3 regions of the Mesorhizobium cantuariense genome follow, and region 2 is predicted to be linked to each of the others. Evidence: predicted binding sites of a transcription regulator. Region 2 holds the regulator's gene; each other region holds the start of a gene.
The links. The regulator PhoB, encoded in region 2, activates phosphate uptake and scavenging genes when phosphate is short. The targets are predictions, from matches to a motif close to TGTCATNNANCTGTCAT.

Region 1: the regulator PhoB is predicted to act here: its motif matches at 2,075-2,091, upstream of ACFOJ9_RS33395 (PhoX family protein).
Region 3: the regulator PhoB is predicted to act here: its motif matches at 2,593-2,609, upstream of ACFOJ9_RS20055 (esterase-like activity of phytase family protein).

Annotation. Positions count from the first base shown of each region.
Region 1 covers NZ_JBHRVD010000001.1:6,823,696-6,827,900, forward strand. The annotation lists gene ACFOJ9_RS33395 (PhoX family protein) at 2-2,005, opposite strand; gene ACFOJ9_RS33400 (hypothetical protein) at 2,357-2,758, shown strand; gene ACFOJ9_RS33405 (hypothetical protein) at 3,076-3,558, shown strand; gene ACFOJ9_RS33410 (LuxR C-terminal-related transcriptional regulator) at 3,712-4,205, opposite strand, start outside.
Region 2 covers NZ_JBHRVD010000001.1:6,049,196-6,053,400, forward strand. The annotation lists gene ACFOJ9_RS29515 (ROK family protein) at 26-1,273, shown strand; gene phoB (phosphate regulon transcriptional regulator PhoB) at 1,290-1,979, opposite strand; gene phoU (phosphate signaling complex protein PhoU) at 1,996-2,703, opposite strand; gene pstB (phosphate ABC transporter ATP-binding protein PstB) at 2,729-3,553, opposite strand; gene pstA (phosphate ABC transporter permease PstA) at 3,571-4,205, opposite strand, start outside.
Region 3 covers NZ_JBHRVD010000001.1:4,132,118-4,136,322, forward strand. The annotation lists gene ACFOJ9_RS20050 (GcvT family protein) at 3-2,414, opposite strand; gene ACFOJ9_RS20055 (esterase-like activity of phytase family protein) at 2,725-4,205, shown strand, end outside.

The sequences.
Region 1 (4,205 bases), 770 kb from region 2:
ATCAGACCGCGATCTTGCCGCCGCCCTGTTTGGTGATGGCGACGACCGCCGGCCGCACCGGCATGTCGGGCTTGAAGTCGGGCCAGCGCGTCGACAGGTCCTCATAGTAGGACGGGCGGCCGAACGCTTCCCAGTCATCGCCGCCGTCGCCCGGATGCTGGACAGCGACGAAGGCGGTCTGGTCATCCGGCGCAAACAGCGGGCCGCACATTTCGGCGCCGATCGGCACGCGGAAGAACAGCTTTGAGGTCGCCCGTGCCGGGCCTTCCGTGTCCACCGCCCACAGGCCATCGGTGCGGCCGGTGGCCTTCGGGCCCTGGCCGTCGGTGGCGACCCACAGGCGCCCAGTCGAATCGACCGCGCAATTGTCGGGCATGCCGAACCAGCCATTGGCCGTCGTCGCCGTCGAGAAGGTGGCTCCGACATCGGCCACCGAAGGATCGCCGCATTTCAACAGCACTTCCCACTTGCCCTTCGCAGCGGCGAAATCGCCGCCGTCCTCCGATATCTCGATGATGTGGCCGAAGGCGTTTTCGGCGCGCGGGTTGGCGGCATCGATTTGGTCGGCCTTGCGCTTCGAATTGTTGGTCAGCATCACATAGACCTTGCCGTTGACGGCATTGGGCTGGATGTCCTCGGGGCGGTCCATCTTGGTGGCGCCGAGCAAATCGGCGGCGCGGCGCGTCTCGATCAGCACATCGGCCTGGCTGGCAAAACCGTTTTCAGTCGTCAGCGGCCCCTGGCCGAAGACGATCGGCAGCCATTCGACAGTGCCGTCCTCGGCGAATTTGGCGACATGCAGCGTGCCGTCGTCGAGTAGATCCTTGTTGGCGGCGAGGTCATTGGGATTGAACGCCGCCTTGGTGACGAACTTGTAGACATAGTCGAAGCGCTCGTCGTCGCCGAGATAGAAGACGACGCGGCCGTCCTTGGCGACGATCGATTCGGCGCCCTCATGCTTGAAGCGGCCCATGGCGGTGCGCTTCCTCGGCGTCGAGGTCGGATCGTTGACATCGACCTCGACGATCCAGCCGAAGCGGTTGGCTTCGTTCGGCTCCTTGGCAAGGTCGAAACGGTCATAGTGCGCCGCCCATTCATAGGCGCCTTCGGGAATGCCGAGGCGCTTGTAGTTGGCGGCTTCCTTGTGGCCTTCCGGCAATTCGCCGGAAAAATAGCCGTGGATGTTCTCCTCGGCCATGACATAGGTGCCCCAAGGCGTGACACCGCCGGCGCAATTGTTGACGGTACCCAATACCTTGGTGCCGGATGGATCGGCATTGGTCTTGACGCGGTCATGGCCGGCAACCGGACCCGACAGCGCCATTTCGGTGTTGGAGGTGATGCGGCGGTTGAGCTTGCCGTCGCGCACCACCTGCCATTTGCCACCGTCCTTGCGGATTTCGACGATGGTGCCGCCGTGGGCCGCCATCTCGACATCGACCTGCTCCTTCGAGAGTGGTGCGACTTCCGCCGACTTCTTGCCGTCCTTTTCGACGATCTTGACGATGCCCGGGAACATCAGATGCGGGTTGGTGTATTCGTGGTTGACGACCAGCAGGCCGTGTTCGGCCGAGCCGTCGATCGGGAGATAGCCGACATAATCGTTGTTGTAGCCGAATTGTTTCGCCTGGGCCTGCGCCGACTGTTTCGTCGGGTCGAACTCCGGCGAATCGGCAAACAGCGGGTCGCCCCAGCGCAGCAGCACATCGGCATCGTAGCCCGGCGCGACATGATGCTTGTCGTCGATGCCGGCCTCCAGTTCGTCGAACGCGAAGGCGGAGGCCTCAGTGGCCCGGGCCTCGTCGGCGCTGATCAGCGCCAGCGGGCTGACGGTTGCGGCGATGGCCGAGACGGCCAGCGAACCCCTAAGGAAGCCGCGGCGCGAGAACCGCGCGGCGATGATCTCGCCCATGGTGCGGTTGTCGGTGGGGTTGGTGGCCGGGCCGTCGTTTTCCTCGAGCAGGCTGGTGCGGAATCGGGCGTCGGGGAAGCGATGTTCGGTCATTTGGGGCTTGCCTCTGGCTTTTGGGGATGGCTGGAGCGTGCTGCGTGTTTAACCCCTTATATCCGGTCGATCACATTTTCGTGACATCTCAAACGCTTTCAACCGCATTCCACGATCTCGGCAGCCGACCCTTCGCAACTGCGCAACGCGGGGGACCAAGGTCCCTGATCAGGCCAAGCAAAGGTCCCTGTTGGCGCGGCATCGGTCGTGGGCCCCTTATGCCAAGGCAGCTATGTCGGCAATGGTCGGCGGCTTGCCAACGCCGGCGTCGGCCTGATGAAAAGGAGGACCGAGATGCGTGGATCGATCCCCACCCGCTATCGCTGGCTGGCTCTGAGAGCGACATCGGCATTGGCGCTGGCCATCGCCCCCTATCAACTCGCCTTCCACGGCTCCGCTCCCGGCATCGTTGCCGCGGCCGCGCACGCCAAGGATGGCGGAAGTGGTGGAAACGGTGGAAGTGGCAGCGGAAACAGCGGCAATTCCGGGGCCGGTGGCGGTAACAATGGCGCCGGTAACGCTCATGGCGGAACCGACAATTCCGGATCCGGCAACGGCGGAGCCAGCCATCATGTCAATGCAGCCACCGGCGACAAGGTGGATGTGGACGGCAACAAGATCGAGGTCGAGCATCCCGACGGCATCAAGGAAGAGATAGAGAACGGTCGTTTCGAGATGAAGGATGCCCTCGGGCGCACGATCGTCGAACGTCCGGCGACGGCGGACGATTTCAGTCGCCTCGAGGCATTATGAGGCAAGGCCAGCATCTAGCGGCCCGGCCTCACAAGTCACCTCCGCCGCCCCCGGCGGAGGTGACTTGATGTTCGGCGTCTGCCGCCACCAGGCATGGGGAAAGCCAGTCTCCCGTTCGGCGATGGCGGTCGCGGCGCCGTTCATGCGAAGCTAATATAGCATACGAATAGGACTTTAGTCCAACCTTGCGCTTGCAAAGGTCCTGGGTGACAACCGCAACGGTCGGAGGTCGCTTCCGGGCACCACGTCTTTCGGCGATGTTGGTTGCAACTGCAACGTTGGGGTGGGCGCGCCGGGCTCAATCGTCGGAGATCAGGATGCACAGATCGGTCACGATCCGTTGTTGCCGGCTTGCGCTCAGATTGGCGGCCGCGCTGGCGTTGATCATCGCTCCCTATCAAATTGCCTTCCACGGGTCCGTTCCCGGGATCTACGCTGCCAGCGCACAGGCTGGCAAGGGCGGCAATGGCGGGGGTGGAAACGGAAACGGCGGCAATTCCGGCGGCGGCAACAGCGGTAACAGCGGCGGCAACAGCAGCGGCGGTAATAGCGGCAACGGGAAGGGCAACAGCGGCAACAACGGCAAATCGGGATCCAATCAGGGTAAGAGCGCGAGTCATGTCAATGCCGCGACCGGCGACAAGGTCGACGTGACAGGTAACAAGATCACAGTTCGGCATCCCGACGGCATAACGGAAAAGCTCGAGAACGGTCGTTTCAGCATGGAGGATGCGCTCGGTCGCACGATCATCGACCGTCGGGCCACGCCGGCCGATGTCAGCCGTCTCAAGGCCTTGTGAAGCTTGCCAACAGGCAACGGCCGGCTTCACATGTCACCTCCGCCGCCCCCCGGCGGAGGTGACCTCGTTTTTAGGCCGGCGCCGCGCGATTTTCCGGCACCGCGATGACTGAAGTCCCTGGAGCGGTTCGGGTTTGGTTGAAGCGCTGAACTGTTAAGTACGGTTCCTGTCGTGGTCGCGCGCCTCACGCATCATCAAGGCTGCTTCAGTGCGGTTTCGCACATTGAGTTTCGACAGCACGCCGGTCATGTGATGCTTGACGGTCTTCTCCTGAAGCTCCAGCCGCAAGGCGACTTCCTTGTTGCTCAGCCCCTCAGCCACCAGCCGCAGGATTTCCGTCTGCCGCTCGGTGAGTTGCCGCAGGCGGTCCGCTATGCCGTTGGTGGGTTGCTGGGACTGGAGATCCGAAAGCAGCCGGGCCGACAGCGTCGGCGAAAGATAGCTCTCGCCGGCCGCCACGTTGCGCAGGATGTCGGCAAGCGCGCGCGATCCGATACCTTTGAGGACATAGCCGCACACCCCTGCATTCAGGGCCATGGTCACATCGGCATTGGCCTCCGAAACGGTCAGCATGACGATCTTCTGGGCGGGATGGCCGGCGAGGATGCCTGCAACCGCGGCCAGACCGCCGCCCGGCATGGAGATAT
Region 2 (4,205 bases):
GGCGACCGGGAGGATGTGAAGAAACATGTCGGTCGGAATCCGCCACGACGATTTGCGCCGCCGCAACCGCGCGATGGTGATCGCAGCCGTGCGCCGCGCCGGACAACCGTCACGCACCGAGATCGCCGCGACCACGGGCCTCAGCCACTCGACCATATCGGCGATCTCCTCCGACCTGATCGGCGAAGGCATCCTGACCGAAAGCAAACCGAGCGAGGCCGGCTCGCTCAAACGCGGTCGGCCGCAGGTCGGCCTCAGCCTCAATCCGGAAGCGGCGGCGGTGATGACCGTCGTTCTGTCGCTGAATTTTCTCTCCGTTGCCGTCATCGACTATGCCGGCCAGGTGATCGCCGAGGAGCAGCGCAGGCTGGACACGCTGACGATGCCGCGCGAGGCGCTGATCGGCGAATGCACGGCAATCGTGCGGCGCCGCCTCGAAGACCCCGATCTTGACGTGCGCAGCATCGCCCGCATCGCTCTGGCGATCCAGGGCATCACCGACACCCATGCCCGCGCCATGCTGTGGTCGCCGATCACGCCTCACACCGACATCGCCTTCGCCGACATACTCGAAGACGAGTTCGGCATCCCCGCCACCATGGAAAACGACTGCAACATGATGGCTATAGCACTGCGCTGGCGCGACCCTGATCGCTACCGCGACGATTTCATCGCCATTCTTCTATCGCACGGCATCGGCATGGGCCTGGTGCTGAAGGGCGAGCTGTTCACCGGCACCCATTCCTCGGGCGGCGAGTTCGGCCACATGATCCACCGGCCGAACGGCGCGCTCTGCCGCTGCGGGCGGCGCGGCTGCGTCGAAGCCTATGCCGGCAACTACGCCATCTGGCGCAGCGCAAGGCAATTGGGTGAGGACGCAGAACCCGTCGCCGATGTCAGCGACGCCGACATGCGTGCCCTGGCCACCGCGGCCCGCGAAAGCGACGGACCCGAGCGCGAGGCCTATCGCAAGGCCGGCGAAGCGCTCGGCTACGGCCTCGGCAGCCTGTTCGCGCTGATCGATCCGGCGCCCGTAGCCATGGTCGGGGTCAGCGCCGCTGCCTTCGACTTGATCGAGCCGGCATTGCGCAAGGCGATTGCCCAGACCGCCGGCGGCCAGCACTCGAAATCGATTTCCTTCGACACCGAGCCGAACGAACTGCCGCTGATCCGCGAAGGCTGCGCCATGCGTGCGCTGACCTTCGTCGACCAGGAGATTTTCGCACCCGGCGCGCAAACAAGATCCGGCCTCGCCGGCAAGAACGTGGCGTGAATTCAAACGGGCGAGTTCAATCCTCACGGATCGCGTAGCCCGCTCCACGAATGGTGCGGATGACGTCGGGCATGCGGCCGTTGTTGACGGCCTTGCGCAGCCGGCCGACATGCACATCCACCGTGCGCTCGTCGATGTAGATCGTCTCGCCCCAGACATTGTCGAGCAGCTGGCTGCGCGAGAAGACGCGGCCGGGATGGCGCATCATGAATTCGAGCAGGCGGAACTCGGTCGGTCCAAGCCTGATCTCGCTCTTCTTGCGATAGACCCGGTGCGATTCACGGTCGAGCACGATATCGCCGACCTTCAGCACACTGGACAGCACCTCCGGCTTGGCGCGGCGCAGCAGCGCCTTGACCCTGGCCATGAATTCCGGTGTCGAGAACGGCTTGACCAGATAATCGTCGGCGCCGGTCGACAGACCGCGCACGCGGTCGCTCTCCTCGCCACGCGCGGTCAGCATGATGATCGGCAGCCGCTCGGTCTCGGGACGCATTCTTAGCCGACGACAGAGTTCGATACCGGAAACCGCAGGCACCATCCAGTCGAGCACCAGAAGGTCGGGAACGTTCTCCTGCAGCCGGATCTCGGCCTCGTCACCGCGCGTCACCACCTCGACCTGATAGCCTTCGGATTCGAGATTGTAGCGGAGCAGCACGCCTAGCGGCTCCTCATCCTCCACCACCATGATGCGTGGCGCGATCATCGACTGGTCATCCCTGTCATGCGGCCGGCGCGGACATTGCCGTCTCGTCCTGCTTCGGACGATTGGCGGGCAGCTGCGTGCCGGTCAAAACATAATAGGCATTTTCAGCGATGTTGGTCACGTGGTCGCCGATGCGCTCGAGGTTCTTGGCGCAGAACAACAGATGCGTGCAGGCAGTGATGTTGCGCGGGTCTTCCATCATGTAGGTCAGCAGTTCACGGAACACCGAGGTGTATTTGACGTCGATGCGCTCGTCGTTGTTTCTGAGCGTGGCAAGCGCTGCCGCGTCAGCGGCGGCATACTCGTCGATGACGCCCTGCACCTGGATCAGCACCAGCTGCGCCATCCCGTCGATCGAATGCGACAGGTCGCGCGGCGTGACGCTCAGGCCGACAGTGCCGACGCGTTTGGCAATGTTCTTGGCAAGGTCGCCGATGCGCTCGAGGTCGCCGGCCATGCGGATCGAACCGACCACCGCACGCAGGTCGTTGGCCATCGGCTGGCGCTTGGCGATCAGCGTGATGGCGCGATCGTCCAACTCGCGCTGGCGTGCATCCATGATGGCATCGTCGGAAACCACCCGCTGCGCCAGCGCATTGTCCGAATTGAGCAATGCCTTGGTCGAGCCACTGACCATCGAGCGGGCGAGATCGCCCATGTCGCGGATCAGCTGGCTGACCTGCTCCAGATCCTCATCGAAAGATGCGACGGTATGTTCACCCATGATCTTCGTCCCTCGTATGCTGAACTCAGCCGAACCGGCCGGTGATGTAGTCCTGGGTGCGCTTGTCGTCGGGGGTGGTGAACATCTTGTCGGTGGCTCCCTCCTCGACCAGATAGCCAAGATGGAACATCGCGGTGCGCTGCGACACGCGCGCCGCCTGCTGCATCGAGTGGGTGACGATGACGATCGTATAGTTCTGACGCAGTTCGTCGATCAGTTCCTCGACGCGAGCGGTGGCGATCGGGTCGAGCGCCGAACACGGCTCGTCCATCAGGATCACCTCGGGCGACACGGCGATGGCGCGCGCAATGCACAGACGCTGCTGCTGGCCACCGGAAAGGCCGGTGCCAGGTTCCTGCAAGCGGTCCTTGACCTCGTTCCAGATTGCCGCCTTCTTCAGGCTCGACTCGACGATCTGATCCATGTCGGCCTTGCGCTTGGCCAGTCCGTGGATGCGCGGGCCATAGGCGACGTTCTCGTAGATCGACTTGGGAAACGGATTGGGCTTCTGGAACACCATGCCGACGCGCGCCCTGAGCTCGACGACGTCGATGTTCTTGTCGTAGATATCCTCTTCGTCGAGCGTTATCTTGCCGATTACCCGCGCTGAATCGATGGTGTCGTTCATGCGGTTGAGGCAGCGCAGGAAGGTGGACTTGCCGCAGCCGGAGGGGCCGATCAGCGCGGTCACCTGATTGAGGCGGACGTCGAGATCGACGTCGAACAGCGCCTGCTTCTCGCCGTAGAACACGCCGACCTTGTCGCCGCGCATTTTGATCACTTCGTTCGACTTGGCGTTCACCTTGTCGCCCACTGCGTTTTCAAGGGACTGTTCGGTCATGATGTTCATACCAAAATGCCTTTTTTCTACCAGCGCCGCTCGAACCGACGCCGAAGCACGATCGCGGTGATGTTCATGGCCATGAGGAAGACGAGCAGGATGATGATGGCGCCGGACATGCGCTCGACGAAGGCGCGTTCGGCCTCGTTCGCCCACATATAGATCTGCACCGGCAGCGCGGTGGCCGGATCGAAAGGCGTCGTCGGAGGATCGGCGACGAAGGCGACCATGCCGATCAGCAGCAGCGGCGCGGTTTCGCCGAGCGCACGCGCAAGACCGATGATGGTGCCGGTGAGGATGCCGGGCGCGGCAAGCGGCAGGATGTGGTGGAACACCATCTGCATCTTGGAGGCGCCGAGACCAAGGGCTGCCGAGCGGATCGACGGCGGCACGGCGGCAAGTGCCGCGCGCGTCGCGATGATGATCGTCGGCAGCGTCATCAGCGTCAGCACCAGGCCGCCGACGAAAGCGGCGGAGCGCGGCATGCCTAGGAAATTGATAAACACCGCGAGGCCGAGCAGGCCGAAGACGATCGACGGCACCGCGGCCAGATTGTTGATATTGACTTCGATCAGGTCGGTGAAGCGGTTCTTCTTGGCGAACTCCTCCAGATAGATGGAGGCGGCGACACCGATTGGCAGCGCCAGCAGCAGCACGATCA
Region 3 (4,205 bases), 1.9 Mb from region 2:
CCTCATCGCCGCATCGCCTTGCCCAGGGGATCGTAGGGTGAAGCCGCGATGACACGCGCCGGCCGCTCCTCACCCACGACATGCACCGAGAGCGCGGTGCCCTCGCCCGCGAAATCACGATCGACAAGCGCCAGCGCCAGGCTCTTGCCGACCGTATAGCCATAGCCGCCCGAAGTGACGAAGCCGACGCGCCGGCCCTGATGCCAGACCGGCTCGAAGCCGCTGGCGTCGGCGTCGAGCGCATCGACTTCAAGCGTCACCAGGCATTGGCCGCTGGCGGCCTCCCGCTGTTTCAACGCGGCTTCGCGGCCGATGAAGTCGCCCTTGCCGAAAGCGATGAAGCGGTCGAGACCGGTCTGACCTGATGTATAGCCTTGCGTGAATTCGCGCGACCAGATGCCGAAGCTCTTTTCCAGCCGCAGCGCATTGAGCGCGTAATAGCCGATTTCGGCAAGGCCGAGATCCTCGCCGGCAGCCAGCAGCGTTTCGCGCAGAGTGGCATGCAGGGTCGCAGGGCAACTGATTTCGAAGCCGAGTTCGCCGGCAATCGACAGCCGCGCCACACGTGCCTGCACCATGCCGATGTCGAATGCGCCGCAGGCCATGAATGGCAATGCTGCGCCGGACACGTCCTGATGCGTCGTGCGCTCCAGGATCTTGCGCGCATTCGGCCCGGTCAGCAGGAAGCCGCTCATCATGTCGGAGAGGTCGGTGACGGTGATGCCCTGCGCCGCATGGGCCTCGAACCAGCGCATGTGGAACTCTCTGAGATAGTAGGAGCCCATCAGCCAATAGTCGCCGCCGCCCCAGTTGAAGACGGTCAGGTCGCCCTTCAGCCGTCCGTCATGGCCGAGCATCGGCGCCAACCTCGCCTGCCCTGCTTTCGGCAGCTTGCAGGCGAGCAGCCGGTCGAGCCACGCCTCGGCGCCTGGCCCAGAGACGCAATAGCGCGCATAGGCAGAGATATCGACGAGACCGGCGGCGCGCCGCACCTGCAACGCCTCGTCGCCGACGATGTCGAAGGCGTTGGAACGCCGCAGCGTCGTGTTCTCGGCAAACCCCATCGGCGCGAAATAGGCCGGAATTTCCAGCCCCCAGGACGCCGTCCATTCGCATCCTGCCGCGCTCATGCCGTCATAGGCGCCGGGGCGTTTCAGCGGCCGCCCGGCCGGCAGCCGCTCATTGGGAAAGGTCATGACGAAGCGGCGCGAATAGAACTGGCGCGTCGTCTGCTTGAGATATTCCCGGTTGGCGGCGAAGGCGCCGTAGCGAGCGATGTCCATGCCGAAGATGTCGGCCTGCGGTTCGCCATAGATCATCCATTCGGCCAGCGACTTGCCGACGCCGCCGCCCTGGCTGAAACCGGCCATGACGCCGCAGGCGACCCAGTAGTTCTTCAACCCGCGCACCGGCCCGACGATTGGATTGCCGTCCGGCGTGAAGGTGAAGGCGCCGTTGACCCATTTGCGGATGCCGGCCGTCGCCAGGCAAGGGAAGCGCTCATGCGCCTTGGCGAGTTCCGGACTGATCCGGTCGATGTCTTCCGGGATCAGCTCGATGCCGTAGTCCCACGGCGCGCCATCCATGTTCCAGTGCTTGGGATTCTGCTCGTAGACGCCAAGCAGCACGCCCTGGCGCTCTTGCCGCAAATAGGAAAAGCCGTCGAGATCGACGGCGATGCCGATCTCCCGGTCAAGTGCTGCTATCTCGGGAATATCCTCGGTGATGAAATAATGGTGCTCCATCGGCGTCACCGGCAGGTCGACGCCGGCCATGCGGCCGAGCTGCTTTGCCCACAGCCCGCCGTCATTGACGACATGCTCGGCGGTGATGGTGCCCTGCTCCGTGACGACGTCCCAGCGACCGTCGGCGCGCGCCTTCAGCTCGACGACCCGGTTGCGCAGGATGATGTCGGCGCCGCGCTTCTTCGCAGCACCCGCATAGGCGTGCGTCGTGCCGTACGGATCAAGATGGCCTTCGTTGGAATCGTGCAAGCCGCCGAGAACGCCGGTGACGTCGACGATCGGACAGATCGCCTTGATCTCGTCGGGCGTGACCAGGCGCGCGGTCTCGATGCCGACCGACTGGAACACTGCCCAGGCCGATTTCAGCCACTCCCAGCGCGCGGGATCGCTGGCGATGTTGACGCCGCCGGTCATGTGCAGGCCGATGTTTTGACCGGATTCGGCTTCGATCTCCCGGTAGAGATTGATGGTGTAGTCCTGCAGCGCCGCAACGTTCGGATCGGCGTTGAGCGCATGGAAGCCTGCCGCCGCGTGCCAGGTCGAACCGGCCGTCAGTTCGGCACGCTCGATCAGCGCCACATCGCTCCAGCCGTACCGCGTCAGATGGTAGAGGACCGAGGCCCCGACCACGCCACCCCCGATGACGACTGCGCGGTAGTGCGACTTCAAGGCTTCCCCTCCACGGTTAGTCCGAAGGCTGGACCATACATACTCTGGACATAAGTGTCTAGTGCCAGAGCATGCGCGCGCCTTTTCGTCGACTGAGCCTGACGGGATGATCAATTCTTTCCGCCAGGCGCACGTTTTTGTCGGCGAGTGAAGAAGACGGCGGGCATGCACCGCGTACTGTCACGCAAGCATCATGTTCGCGCCGTAGACCGCGTTTCGGGGAGGCGCGCGCGGCATCATCGATGTCGCACCTCTTTCAGCTTTTCGTCCTGCGGCCGCTCCGGCACATCTGTCACAAAGAGGATTGTCCATGAAACACCTGTACCGAACCGCATCGCTCGGCGTCGCGCTGGCATTGTTCACCGCCTTGACCCCGGCGCTCGCCGACAGCACCGCGACCGTCGGCGGCACCAGCTTCATCAACAAGGGGCTGGTCGGCGTCGGCCGCATCCCGGCCGCTCAGCGCGACAAGTTCGGCGAGACGTTTGGCTCGGGCTCCGGCATGTCGATCGACACATCAGGCTGGACGCATGACGCCGCCGGCTACAAGGGTTCACTCTGGCTGCTGCCGGACCGCGGCTACAATGTCGTCGGCACCACCGACTACCGGCCGCGCCTCAACACGATCGGCATAGAGTTTGCCCCGGTCGCACCAGGTGCGGCACCCGCTGCCGGCCAGGAGCAGACGGGTGTCAAGGCAACGCTTGCCGACACCATGCTGCTCACCGACGACAAGGGCGCTGATGCCACCGGCCTCGATCCGCTCAACGGCGTGCGCGCAGCAAGCGGCGACATGCCGATCCTGCCGCAGGCCGACAATGGCAAGCTGGCGCTCGACAACGAAGCCATCGTGCACCTGCCCGACGGTTCGATGTTCATCTCCGACGAATACGGCCCGAACATCTATCGGTTTTCGGCGGACGGACATCTGTTGTCGGCGACCCAGCCACCGGCTGCGCTGGTGCCGATGCGCCACGGCGGGCCGAACTTCGCCTCGGACAATCCGGGTGCGGGTGCTGCCGAACCCGATCCGAAGGATCCCGATACCGGCCGCCAGAACAACCAGGGTCTCGAGGGCATGGCAATGACGCCGGATGGCAAGTTCCTGATCGCCGTGCTGCAGTCGGCGCCCCGGCAGGATGGCGGCGATTCGCCCGCGACGCGCCAGAACACGCGTGCGCTGGTTTACGACGTCTCCGACCTCGGCCATCTCAAGCTGGCGCATGAGTATGTCGTGTCGCTGCCGGTGTTCAAGGATGCCAAGGGCAAGACCAAGATCGCCGCGCAGAGCGAGATCGTGGCGCTCTCCGACAAGACCTTCCTGATGCTGGCGCGTGACAGCGGCAACGGCCAGGGGCTGAAGGGCGACACCTCGCTGGTGCGCCAGATCTTCGTCGTCGACGTCTCGGCCGCGACCGACATCGCCGGCGGCGCTTTCGATGCCGCCGACAAGCCGCTGGCGCCCAAGGGCGTGCTCGACCCGTCGGTGACGCCGGCCAAGCTGACGCCGTTCATCGACATCAACGACAAGGGCGAACTCGGCCGCTTCGGCCTGCACAATGGCGCGCCTAACGACAAGAACAACCTGTCGGAGAAGTGGGAGGCGATGTCGGTGGTCAGCGTTCTCAATCCGAAGCTGCCCGACGACTACTTCCTGTTCGTCGCTAACGATAACGACTTCCTCGCCCAGGACGGCTTCCAGGTCGGAGCGCCCTACAAGGCGGAAGACGGCGCCGATGTCGACACCATGTTCCTGGTCTATCAGGTCACGCTGCCAGATCTGGCCAGGAA